Ruegeria pomeroyi DSS-3: one gene and its partner. The protein of the gene in region 1 interacts with the protein of each later gene in a pairwise test. Links are inferred from orthologs where the notes say so. Each region holds a gene or a part of one and is shown on either strand. Other genes may lie near its edges.

Region 1 (8,117 bases):
GCGGCAAGACGCTGTTGGCGCAGACGCTGGCGCGGATCCTGGACGTGCCCTTTACCATGGCCGACGCGACCACCCTGACCGAGGCCGGTTACGTGGGCGAGGATGTGGAGAACATCATCCTCAAGCTGTTGCAGGCCAGCGAATACAATGTCGAACGCGCCCAGCGCGGCATCGTCTATATCGACGAGGTCGACAAGATCACCCGCAAGTCGGAAAACCCCTCGATCACCCGCGACGTGTCGGGCGAGGGGGTGCAGCAGGCGCTCTTGAAGCTGATGGAAGGCACCGTGGCCAGCGTGCCGCCGCAGGGCGGGCGCAAGCATCCCCAGCAGGAATTCCTGCAGGTGGATACCACCAATATCCTGTTTATATGCGGCGGCGCCTTTGCGGGGCTCGACAAGATCATCGCGCAGCGCGGCAAGGGCAGCGCGATGGGTTTTGGCGCCGATGTGCGCGCCAGCGACGAGCGCGGTGTGGGCGAGCTCTTTACCGAACTGGAGCCCGAGGACCTGCTGAAATTCGGCCTGATCCCGGAATTTGTCGGCCGTCTGCCGGTTCTGGCGACGCTGGAGGATCTGGACGAGGATGCGCTGGTCACCATCCTGACCAAACCCAAGAACGCGCTAGTCAAACAGTATCAGCGCCTGTTCGAACTGGAAGATACCGAGCTGGACTTTACCGATGACGCGCTGAAGGCGATTGCCAAGCGGGCCATCGAACGGAAGACCGGCGCGCGCGGCCTGCGCTCGATCATGGAGGATATCCTGCTGGATACCATGTTCGACCTGCCCAGCATGGATAACGTGACCAAGGTGGTGGTGAACGAAGAGGCGGTGACCTCGGACGCGCAGCCGCTGCTGATCTATGCCGATGCCGAAAAGGGGTCGGCCAGCGCGGGCTGAGGCCCGGACGCGTGAGGATAGGACGGCGCGGAATTTCCGCGCCGTTTTCCGTTGAGAGGGGAGAAGGGGCGCTGCCCCCGTCACTTGCGGTGACGCCCCCGGAGTATTTTGAGCAAAGTGAAAAGGCCATGTGCAGGCATGGCAATCGGGAAGGAGCAGGCAAGATGCGCATAAGGCGGATTTCATCGGGTGGCCCGTTTGAGGCCAAGATCGGCTATTGCCGAGCGGTGGTGGCGGGTGGCTTTGTCCATGTGGCCGGAACCGTGGGGCAGGGCGAGGATGTGGTGGCGCAGTGCCGTTCGGCCCTGGAGGTCATCGGCGCGGCTCTGAAAGAGGCCGGTGCTGGATTCGCCGATGTGGTGCGGGTGACCTATTATCTGCCGGACGCGGCCGAGTTCGAACCCTGCTGGCCGATCCTGGCCGAGACCTTTGGCGCCAATCCGCCGGCGGCGACCATGATCGAATGCGGCCTCATCGACCCCAAGTACCGGATCGAGATCGAAGTCACGGCCTTGTTGCCACAATGAGAGCTGCGCGCGCCTGTCACGGGGGCTGGCCTCTGGACCTTGGCGCGCGCATCGGTCATATCTGCTGGTAAGTCATTTTCGGAGGTACCCTATGGGAATCCTGAACACCCTGCTGCGCGCCGTGACCTGGTGGAACGGTGCCACGCTGAACACCCGGATCTATACCGCCCGCAAGGGGACAAGGGTGGGCGAGGACGCGCAGGGCAACATCTTTTACCGCAATGGTGATGACAGCCAGCGCTGGGTCATCTTCAACGGCGAGGCCGAGGCCAGCCGGATTGATCCGGAATGGCATGGCTGGCTGCACCGGACCTGGGACGAACCGCCGAGCGAGCGGCCGTTGCCCCACAAGGCCTGGGAAAAACCGCATCAGGAAAACCTGACCGGTACGCCTCTGGCCTATGTCCCGGCGGGATCGTTGCGCCGGACCAAGCCGGTCGAACGGCGCGATTACGAGGCCTGGAGCCCGGAATAAAGAGGCGGATATGTCCAGCCACAACATGACAGAAGTTCTGGTCGGCGGGGCGGTTCTGGCCGCGGCGCTGACCTTTGGCATCTATGCCAGCCAGGCCACCGGCCTGTCGCGCGGCACCGGCGGCTATGAGCTGGCGGCCTCGTTCCGCTCGCTCGAAGGGGTGACGGTGGGCACCGATGTGCGGTTGGCCGGGGTCAAGATCGGCACCGTCACCGGGGTCGATCTGAACCCCGAAAGCTATCGCGCCGACACCCGGTTCACCGTCAGCGAGGGGATCCAGATTCCCGACGACAGCGCGGCGGTGATCTCGTCCGAGGGGCTGCTGGGCGGCAATTTCCTTGAAATCATGCCGGGCGGTTCGGCCTTCTACTTCGAACCGGGCGACGTGATCGACGACACCCAGGGCGCGGTCAGCCTGATCTCGCTGCTGGTCAAGTTCGTGGCAGGCGACGGGAGCGGCGAGTGATCCGTCTGGTGGCGGTCCTGCTGGCGCTGTTGCCAGCGCCGCTTGTGGCGGGGGATGCGGTGACCTCGGGCACCGGGGCGATGTTGCGCGGGCTCGACAAGGTCAGCGGCCAGACCGAGGATTTCAGGGTCGCAACCGGCGGCACGGCCGAGATTTACGGGCTGGATGTGGCGCTGGGCGATTGCCGCTATCCGGTCGAGAACCCCACCGGCGACGCCTTTGCCTATCTCACCATCTGGGAACGCGGCCAGCGCCAGGCGATCTTTGACGGGTGGATGATCGCCTCGTCCCCGGCGCTGAGCGCGCTTGACCATTCGCGCTATGACGTCTGGGTGATCCGCTGTATGACGCCCTGAGGGCTCTGCTCGATCACGGCCGCGAAATCCGCCGCCCCGTTCAGCGCGCGCTCCAGCTGGCGCCGGTATTCGGCGCGGGGGATTTCCACCGCGCCCAGCGAGGCCAGATGCGCAGTCAGGAACTGGGTGTCAAACAGGGCGAACCCGGTCTGGCGCAGCCGGTCGACCAGATGCGCCAGCGCGATCTTTGACGCATCGGTGCGGCGCGAGAACATGCTTTCCCCAAAAAAGGCCGCGCCCAGCACCACGCCATAGACGCCGCCGATCAGCTGCCCGGCCTGCCAGACTTCCAGCGAATGGGCATGGCCCAGGTGGTGCAGCGCCAGATAGCTGGCGCGGATCTCGGGGTTGATCCAGGTCTCGGCCCGGTCGGCGCAACCATCCAGAACGCCTGCGAAATCACGGTCGATGCTGACCTGGTAGCCGCCCCGCCGCATGCGCCGGGCCAGGCTGCGTGACAGGTGAAACCCGTTCAGGGGAAAGACGCCGCGCCGGATCGGATCGACCCAGAACACGTCCGGGTCGTTGCGATGTTCGGCCATCGGAAAGATGCCGATGGAATAGCCATGCAGCAGGATTTCGGGCGGCAGGCTCATATCGTGCTCGCCGCGCGGAGAGGGGCCGGATCAGGGACCCGGCCCACATGGTCAGTCGGCCAGATTCTCCGCAAGCCAGCGCTCCAGCCAGTGGATGTTATAGGTACCGCTCTGGACGTCAGGCTCTTGCAGCAGCGCGTGAAACAGCGGCACCGTGGTGTCGATGCCGTCCACGATCAGCTCGCTCAGCGCCCGTTGCAGACGCGCCAGCGCCTCGGGGCGGTCGCGGCCCTGCACGATCAACTTGGCGATCAGGCTGTCGTAATAGGGCGGGATCGAATAGCCGGTATAAAGCGCAGAATCCATCCGCACACCCAGACCGCCGGGCGCGTGATAGGCGGTGATCTTGCCGGGGCAGGGCGAGAAATTCGGCAGTTTCTCGGCGTTGATCCGCACCTCGATCGCGTGGCCGTTGATCTGCAGATCGTCCTGGGTAAAGGACATCGGCAGGCCAGCGGCAACCCGGATCTGCTCGCGCACCAGATCGACGCCAAAGATGCCCTCGGTCACCGGATGCTCCACCTGCAGGCGGGTGTTCATCTCGATGAAGTAGAACTCACCATTCTCGTAGAGGAATTCCACGGTACCGGCGCCGATATAGTTGATCCGGGCCACCGCATCGGCACAGATCTTGCCGATCCGCGCGCGTTCCTCGGGGGTGATGCAGGGGCCGGGGGCCTCTTCGAACACTTTCTGGTGACGGCGTTGCAGCGAGCAGTCACGTTCGCCCAGATGCACCGCGTTGCCCTTGCCGTCGCCAAACACCTGGATCTCGATATGGCGCGGCGTGGTCAGGTATTTCTCGATATAGACCTCGTCATTGCCAAAGGCGGCCTTGGCCTCGGAGCGCGCGGTGGAAAAGGCGTGCTCCATCTCCTTGGCATTGCGGGCGACCTTCATGCCGCGACCGCCACCACCGGCGGTGGCCTTGATGATCACCGGATAGCCGATGTGCTCGCCGACCCGGCGCGCCTCGGCCACATCTGCCACACCACCATCCGAGCCGGGGACCACGGGGATACCCAGTTCCTTGGCGGTGTCCTTGGCGGTGATCTTGTCGCCCATGATGCGGATATGCTCGGCCGAAGGGCCGATGAAGGTGATGCCGTGGTCTTCGACTATCTGCACGAAACCGGCGTTTTCGGACAGAAAGCCATAGCCGGGATGGATCGCCTGAGCACCGGTGATCTCGCAGGCCGAGATTATGGCGGGCACCGAAAGATAGCTCTGGTTGCCGGGCGGGGGGCCGATACAGACCGATTCGTCTGCCATGCGCACATGCATCGCGTCGCTGTCGGCGGTGGAGTGCACGGCAACCGTGGCGATCCCCATCTCGCGCGCGGCGCGGATCACACGCAGGGCGATCTCGCCTCGGTTCGCAATCAGGATCTTGTCGAACATGATTGCGCCCTTATTCGATGATGACCAGCGGGGTGCCGAATTCCACGGCGTCGCCGTCTCCCACCAGGATGCGTTTGACGGTGCCCGCGCGCGGTGCGTGGATGTGGTTCATGGTCTTCATCGCCTCGACGATCAGCAGCGTGTCGCCCTCGGCAACGCTGGCGCCGACGCTGACGAAAGAGGGCGCGCCCGGTTCGGGCTGCAGATAGACGGTGCCAACCATGGGCGAGGGGACGGCGCCCGGATGGGCGGCGGGGTCCTCGGCGCTGGCCGGTGCGGCGGTGGGCGCTGCGGGCGCGACCGGTGCGGCGGCCACGGGCGCGGCGGGCACGGCAACCTGTACCGGTGCGGCGGCAACGGGCGACACGCGGCTGACGCGCACGTTCAGGCTGTCTTCCTCGCCATATTCACGCTTGACCTGCACTTCGGTCAGATCGTTTTCCCGCAGCAATTCGGCCAGCGCCTTGATGAATGCCACATCCGCTTCGTGTCTGCTGTCTGTCATGAGTGTCCTCGACGGTTCCCCTTGGCCCGTTTGTGGTGGTCGGGCTCGTGAATTACGCGGCGTTATAGGCCAAGCGTCGGGCCATGAAAAGCGCCCTGTCACCGGGAAACATGGGGTTTGCGCCGCTCGATTGCGAGGAAAATGCGATCAAAGCGGCATCCCGGACAGTTTTGCCACCAGTTCCGGCAGTTTGCGGGCGCCGAATTTTTGCAGCAACCGGGCGCGATGCGCCTCGATGGTGCGATAGCTGAGCCCCAGTTCGACGCCCACCTCCTTGGCCGAGAGGCCCCGGCAGGTCAGCAGCGCCACCTCGCGTTCGCGCGGGGTCAGCTCGACCACCCGGCGCTCTTCCGAGATGTCGGCAAAGCTCCAGATCCCGTGGCGGAACGGGTCGTCGGGCGTCAGCGACTTGCCCCGCGCCCGGCACCAGAACAGATCGCCGTCGCGGCGGCGCATGATGCGTTCGTCGGTGTAATAGCCGGTTTCGCGCATAACCTGCAGGCCACGCTTGCCGATGCGCTCGAAATCCTCGTGACTGGGATACAGCCTGAGCAGCGGCATGTCGCGATACTCGCTTTCCTGCCCGCCGAACATGCTGGCAAAATGCAGGTTGCACCGCCGGATGACGCGGTTTTCCAGCTCTACCAGACCGATAGGCGCATATTCGAAGCCGGGATCGCTCATGCTGTGTATGGTGACGGGTATTTCTACGGAATTGAAGCGAAAGCTGCGTCTTGGCAGGATTTGCCACAAATCATTTGGGGAGGATGAACCATGGTTTCCATCGCGGGCTGGGGGCATACCAAGTTCGGCAAGCTGACAGACATGTCGGTCGAGGACATGATCACCGCCGCCGGGCGCGATGCATTGGCTGATGCCGGGCTGGGCGCCGAGGCGGTCGATGGTATCTGGGTCGGGCATTTCAACGCCGGGCTGGTTGGCGATGGGTTCCCCGCGTCGCTGGCGATGAGCATCGACCCCGCCCTGCGCTTCAAACCCGCGACCCGGCTGGAAAACGCCTGTGCCTCGGGTTCGGCGGCGGTGTTTGCCGCGCGTCAGGCGATCCTGTCGGGCGAGGCGCGGGTGGCGCTGGTGATCGGGGTGGAAAAGATGACGCATCTGCCCACCGCCGAAGTGGCCGCCGCCCTGGGCCATGCGGCGTATCAAAAGGAAGAGGCGGGCCTGTCCTTTCCGGGTGTCTTTGCGCAGTTTGCGCAGGCCTATTTCGAGCGTTACGGCGATCACAGCCGGGCGCTGGCCCGGATTGCCGCCAAGAACCACGGCAATTCGGTCAACAACCCGCTGGCGCAGTTGCAGAAACCGTTGGACGAGGCGTTCTGTGCCGAGGTGTCCGATCGCAACCCGATCATCGCCGCGCCGCTGAAAAAGACCGACTGTTCGCTGGTCTCGGACGGGGCGGCGGCGCTGGTGCTGGTGGCCGACGACATGCTGGGTGACGTGACCAAGGCCGCGCGGCTGCGTGGCGTGGCGCAAGTGAACGATATTATGCCGATGTCGCAGCGCGATCTGCTGGCCTTCGAGGGGCCGCGCCGGGCCATCCACCGGGCCTATGACCGGGCCGGGGTTACCGTCAGCGATATCGACGTGGCCGAGGTGCATGACTGTTTCACCATTGCCGAGCTGTTGATCTACGAGGCGATGGGGCTGGCGGCCCATGGCCATGCCGCCGATCTGCTGGAGGGCGGTGTCGTCCATGAAGGCGGGCGCCTGCCGGTGAACCTGTCCGGCGGGCTCAAGGCCAAGGGGCATCCGGTCGGCGCCACAGGTGTATCCATGCATGCGCTCATCGCGCGCCAGGTGCTGGGACAGGCGGATGCGATGCAGCATCCGGGCGCCGAACTGGGGCTGGTCTTCAACATGGGGGGATCGGGGGTTGCCAATTACGCCTCGATCCTGGAACCGGTCAAGGCATGAACATCGGCCTCTGGCTGGCGCGGCAGGCGCAGGCGGGTGGCGAGCGCCCGGCGCTGTTTCTCGGGCGCGATCTGGTGGCCGATTATGCGGCGTTTCACGACCGCGCCGCGCGGGTGGCGGGATGGCTCGGCAGTCAGGGCGTGGCGCCGGGCGACCGGGTTGCGCTGTTCATGGGCAACAGCCCCGATTACCTGATCCTGCAATACGGCATCTGGTATGCCGGGGCTGCCGCAGTGCCGATCAATGCCAAGCTGCACGGGCGCGAGGCGGCGTTCATCCTTGCCGACTCCGAAACCACGATCACCTTTGCTGCACCCGATCTCGCCGCGGCGCTGCACGCGGCGCAGGCGCCGGGCCGCATTGTCGAGACGGGTACGGCCGGGCTGGCCGCGATCCTTGCCGCCGATCCGGTCGCGGCACCGGCGCAATGCGATCCGGGTGATCTGGCCTGGCTCTTTTACACCTCGGGCACCACGGGCAGGCCCAAGGGGGTGATGATCACCCACCGGATGCTGATGGCGGTCTCACTGGCTTATCCGGTGGATGTGGATCCGGTCACACCCGAGGATACGGTGCTTTATGCCGCCCCGATGAGCCATGGCGCCGGGCTGTACAACATGGTGCATGTGCTGCGCGGGGCGCGCCATGTCTGCCCGGCCTCGGGCGGGTTCGAGCCGGGTGAGATCTTCGGTCTGGCGCGCCATTTCACCCGGGTCCAGATGTTTGCCGCGCCCACCATGGTCAAGCGGATGACCGACCAGGCCCGCGCTAGCGGAGAAACCGGCGAGGGGCTGCGCACCGTCGTCTATGCGGGCGGGCCGATGTATCTGGCAGACATCGTCGAGGCGGTCGAGCACTTCGGGCCGATCTTCGTGCAGATCTATGGTCAGGGTGAATGTCCGATGGGCATCACCGCCCTGTCGCGCCATGACGTGACCGACCGCAGCCATCCGC
Region 2 (4,586 bases), 810 kb from region 1 along the record:
CAGGCCCGCGTGCCCTTTGAAACACAGGACCTCTCCGCACTCGAGGCCATCGCCCAGGTCGGCGGCCTGATCTCGGCGGCCTCGGATCCGACCGGTGTCTTTGTGTTCCGCAACGAGCCGGCCGAGATTGCCGGCCTGGTTCTGGGCCGCGACGACCTGCAGGGCGCGCAGCGCATGGTTTACGTGCTGAACCTGACCGAACCCAACGGGTTGTTCACCGCCCGCGATTTCGTGATCCGGGACGAGGACACGCTTTACGTCACCGAAGCGCCCTATGCCCAGTGGACCAAGACCATCTCGCTTATCTCCGGCGGCCTGACCCCGCTGGCCAACCTGCAGACGATCGCTGGCAGCTGACGCATGTCGCCCAGTGGCATGAACCGGGCAGCCGGGAGCGACCGCTCCCGGCTGTTCGTTTATAACGGTGGTTTTCTCACCCAACGCCGCTTGCGCCGCATCCTGACGCTGGCGGGCTACGATATCCGGCTGGGCCTGCCGTCCGAGGGCGATCAGGTCGGTATCTGGGGCAACAGCCCGACCGCGCATCGCGGCCTGGCCGTGGCCGCGCGCCACGCGGCCCCGCTGCTGCGGGTCGAGGATGCCTTTCTGCGCTCGCTCTTTCCCGGCCGCGCGGGCGAACCGCCGCTGGGCCTGTTGCTGGACCGCGCGGGCGTGCATTTCGACCCCACAACGCCCAGCGATCTGGAGCAGCTGCTGACCAGCGCCCCGCTGGACGATACCACGCTGTTGAACCGGGCCCGCGACGCCATGGCGCGCATCCGCGAAAACCATCTGAGCAAGTACTGCGCCACCGATCCCGATCTGCCGCTGCCCGAACCGGGCTATGTTCTGGTGATCGACCAGACCCGCGGCGATGCTTCGGTCACCGCCAGCGGCGGCAATGACGCGCTGTTCCGCGAGATGCTTGTCTTTGCGCAAGAGGAACACCCCGGCGCAAGGGTGCTGATCAAGACCCATCCCGAAACCGCCGCCGGGTTCCGCCCCGGCTACTATGGCGAGCGCGATATCAGCGTACGCGTCAGCCTTTACGACGCCCCGCTCAGCCCCTGGGCCCTGCTCGACGGCGCAGTGGGCGTCTACACCCTGTCCTCGCAACTGGGGTTCGAGGCGATCCTGGCCGGGCACAAGCCGCGCGTCTTTGGCCAGCCCTTCTATGCCGGCTGGGGGCTGACGCTGGACGAACACCCGGTGCCCCGCCGCGAGCGCCGCCTGACGCGCGCACAGCTTTTTGCCGCCGCAATGATCCTTTATCCCACCTGGTACGATCCGTTCGGCGACAAGCTTTGCGAGCTGGAAACCGTGCTCGACACGCTTGAGGCGCAGACCCGCGCCTGGCGGCAGGATCGGGCGGGATGGACAGCGGGAGGCATGCGCCTGTGGAAACGCCGCCCGCTGAAACGCATGTTCGGACGCTTTGGCCGGATCAGCTTTACCGACACGCCCGCCGCCGGGGATCCGCGCCCGCATATGGTCTGGGCCGCGCGCGCAGCGGCCAGCGACACAGCCACCCGGGTCGAGGACGGCTTTCTGCGCTCGCGCGGGCTGGGGGCGGAACTGGTGCCGCCGCTGTCGCTGGTCACCGATGACAGTGGCATCTATTACGACCCGACCCGCCCCAGCGCATTGGAGAGCCTGATCGCCCGCCGCGCCGAGCTGCGCGCCGACCAGCGCCAGCGGGCCGAGGCGCTGATCCGCATGCTCACCACCGCGCGCATCAGCAAATACAACCTCGGCGGCGCCCTGCCCGACCTGCCCCCCGGCCACCGCATCCTGGTGCCCGGCCAGGTCGAGGACGACGCCTCGATCCTGACCGGCACCGGCGAGATACGCAGCAATCTGGACCTGTTGCGCAGCGTCCGCGCCGCGCATCCGCAGGCGGTGATCGTCTACAAGCCACACCCCGACGTCGAGGCGGGGTTGCGTGTCGGCGGCATCGACCCGGGCACGCTGGCCGATGTGATCGCGACCCAAGCCGACCCGATGCAGCTTCTGGATCAGGTGAACGAAGTCTGGACGCTGACCTCTCTGCTGGGCTTCGAGGCCTTGCTGCGCGGCCTGCCGGTGACCACGCTCGGCGCGCCCTTCTATGCTGGCTGGGGCCTCACCCGCGACCTGGGCCCCATCCCGGCGCGGCGGCAGGCGCGGCCGGACCTGGCCGGCCTCGTCCATGCCGCGCTGATCGACTACCCGCGCTACTGGGATCCGCGTACGGGCCAGCCCTGCCCGGTCGAGGTTGCCGCCCAACGCCTCGCCTCTGGCGCCATCCCCCATCCCGGGCCCGCCAACCGGCTGCTGTCAAAGCTGCAAGGCCTGCTGGCTACCCATGCCCATCTGTGGCGCTGAAACCCGCATCCTTGCGCGCTTGACGGGGCCGGAAATGAGTATTTAGGACCAGAAAGAAGCAGCAGCCCCTTCATTTCGCAACAAAAACTCCCGCCGGAAGCATCCGTTCGCGCAACAGGGCCCGTCGCCTGAAAACCGGCGTTGCCGCGCCACAAAGCCCAGGATAAAGCGCGCCGAAGGCGCTCAATGGGATCAAGGCCCACCTATTGGCGTTGCCAGCGATGCAGGATATCGGCGCCGATGGCGCGGGTCTCGATCAGGTCGAAGCGCGCCGCCTCGGACAACTGTTCCAGCCCCAGCACACCCACGGCGGGCAAGCCCTCGGCCCCGATCGCAAGGCCCGCGGTAAAGCCTACCAGCTCGTCCACCATGTCGGCCGCCAACAGCGAGGCGGCCAGCGAGGCACCGCCTTCGCAGAACACCCGGGTCAGCCCCTGCCCGCCCAATTGCCGCAGCAGGTCGGTCGCGCTGATCTGTCCGGCCTCGACCGCACAGGGGATCAGACGCGCGCCGGTGCCTTCCCAGGCGCGGACGCGGTCACCATCCACGCCGGGCCCATGGCAGAGCCAGACCGGCACCTGCCGCGCGGTCCGGGCCAGCTGGCTCATCAACGGCAGGTCGAGATAGCGCGACACCACCACCCGAACCGGCTGTTGCGCCACGCCCATGTCGCGCACCGTCAGCGAGGGATCATCCGAGCGCGCCGTTCCGGCCCCCACCAGCACCGCATCGTGGCGCGCGCGCATGGCGTGCACCGCGCGCCGCGCCTCGGGTCCGGTGATCCATTGGCTTTCGCCCGAGGCCGTGGCGATGCGGCCGTCAAAACTGCTGGCCAGTTTCAGGGTGACCCAAGGCCGGCCCAGCTCGGTCTTGAGGAAGAAGCCCGCCAGATCGCGCGCTGCCGCATCCTCGCCGATGCCGACCGACACCTCGATCCCGGCGCGGCGCAGCATCTCGAACCCGTTGCCCGCCACACGCGGATCGCAATCCTCGATGGCGGCGACCACCCGCGCCACGCCAGCAGCGATCAGCGCCTCGGCGCAGGGTGGCGTCTTGCCGTGATGGGCGCAGGGTTCCAGCGTGACATAGGCGGTGGCGCCGCGCGCCGCCCCACCGGCCTGGGCCAGTGCGACCACCTCGGCATGGGGCCGCCCGCCCGGCTGGGTCCAGCCCCGCCCGACGATGCGACCCTCATTGACGATGACGCAGCCCACTGCCGGATTGGGCCAGCAGACACCTTGCCCACGCCGGCCCAGGGATAGGGCCAGCGCCATGTATCGCGCGTCAGACATGCTCACTCTTCGGTTGGCGGGCTTGGCGGGCGCAGCTCGTGGACAAAGTCCTCGAAGTCGTCAGCCGCCTGGAAGTTCTTGTAAACGCTGGCAAAACGAACATAGGCGACGGTGTCGATCCGAGCCAGCGCCTCCATCACGATCTCGCCGATCTTCTTCGACGGGATGTCGGTTTCGCCCATGCTTTCCAAACGCCGCACGATGCCGGAAATCATCTGGTCGATCCGTTCGGGGTCGATCGGCCGTTTCTGCATCGAGATGCGGATCGAGCGTTCCAGCTTGTCGCGATCGAAATCCTCGCGCTTGCCGCTGGTCTTGATGACCACCAGATCGCGCAGTTGAACCCGTTCGTAGGTGGTGAACCGGCCGCCACACGCGGGGCAGAACCGGCGTCGGCGGATCGAGACATGATCCTCTGCCGGGCGTGAATCCTTGACCTGAGTGTCGATATTTCCGCAAAACGGGCAGCGCATCCGCCGTCTCCTCGTCCGTTAATCCGCCTCTTTTGTGAACGCTTCGGCTCACTTATCCACAACTATAGGCCCAACGCTAGGATTTGGGTAGAGGAGATTTGCAGCCCCTAGATAATGAGGGGCCCGGGTCAGGCGAAATGGGCGGCGATCCGGCGGTCATGGGGCGCGCGGCGGTGTTCGACCAGATAGAGACCCTGCCAGGTGCCCAGCATGGGCGCCCCCGCCCGCACCGGAATGCCCAGCGACACCGGCATCAGCGCCGCCTTGATATGGGCGGGCATGTCATCGGGGCCTTCGTAGGTATGGCGCAGATAGCGCATCGAGGGGTGATCGGCGGGCGGCACCAGCCGGTCGAAATAGGCGGTCAGATCGCTCTGCACCTCTGGGTCGGCGTTTTCCTGGATCAACAGCGAGCACGAGGTATGCCGCACCATCAGCGTCAGCAGCCCGTCGCCCT

The links. Proteins that work in one complex are often made in the same cells at the same time.
Region 2: the proteins of accC (region 1) and ribD interact in binary tests that used the Escherichia coli proteins (3 or more experiments, as listed by UniProt). The link is inferred for Ruegeria pomeroyi DSS-3 from one-to-one orthologs.

The regions. Positions count from the first base shown.
Region 1 is NC_003911.12:1,056,459-1,064,575, forward strand. What follows is about bases 2,549-5,541. They hold accC (acetyl-CoA carboxylase biotin carboxylase subunit), read right to left. Parts: upstream 4,724-5,541; coding sequence 3,374-4,723; downstream 2,549-3,373. Other genes in these bases: SPO_RS05075 (DUF2155 domain-containing protein), read left to right, coding at 2,549-2,726; aat (leucyl/phenylalanyl-tRNA--protein transferase), read right to left, coding at 2,690-3,322; accB (acetyl-CoA carboxylase biotin carboxyl carrier protein), read right to left, coding at 4,734-5,228; SPO_RS05095 (LuxR C-terminal-related transcriptional regulator), read right to left, coding at 5,376-5,541. Outside these bases: ATP-dependent Clp protease ATP-binding subunit ClpX, read left to right, coding at 1-902; SPO_RS05060 (RidA family protein), read left to right, coding at 1,067-1,429; SPO_RS05065 (NADH:ubiquinone oxidoreductase subunit NDUFA12), read left to right, coding at 1,521-1,904; outer membrane lipid asymmetry maintenance protein MlaD, read left to right, coding at 1,915-2,370; more of SPO_RS05075, read left to right, coding at 2,376-2,548; more of SPO_RS05095, read right to left, coding at 5,542-5,912; SPO_RS05100 (acetyl-CoA acetyltransferase), read left to right, coding at 6,003-7,163; SPO_RS05105 (class I adenylate-forming enzyme family protein), read left to right, coding at 7,160-8,117. UniProt on the Escherichia coli protein: This protein is a component of the acetyl coenzyme A carboxylase complex; first, biotin carboxylase catalyzes the carboxylation of the carrier protein and then the transcarboxylase transfers the carboxyl group to form malonyl-CoA.
Region 2 is NC_003911.12:1,872,985-1,877,570, reverse strand. The notes cover bases 1,604-4,586. They hold ribD (bifunctional diaminohydroxyphosphoribosylaminopyrimidine deaminase/5-amino-6-(5-phosphoribosylamino)uracil reductase RibD), read right to left. Parts: upstream 3,639-4,586; coding sequence 2,568-3,638; downstream 1,604-2,567. Other genes in these bases: SPO_RS08915 (secondary thiamine-phosphate synthase enzyme YjbQ), read right to left, coding at 4,258-4,586; nrdR (transcriptional regulator NrdR), read right to left, coding at 3,659-4,129; SPO_RS08930 (capsular polysaccharide biosynthesis protein), read left to right, coding at 1,604-2,364. Also shown: SPO_RS08935 (polysaccharide biosynthesis/export family protein), read left to right, coding at 1-357; more of SPO_RS08930, read left to right, coding at 361-1,603. UniProt on the Escherichia coli protein: Converts 2,5-diamino-6-(ribosylamino)-4(3h)-pyrimidinone 5'-phosphate into 5-amino-6-(ribosylamino)-2,4(1h,3h)-pyrimidinedione 5'-phosphate.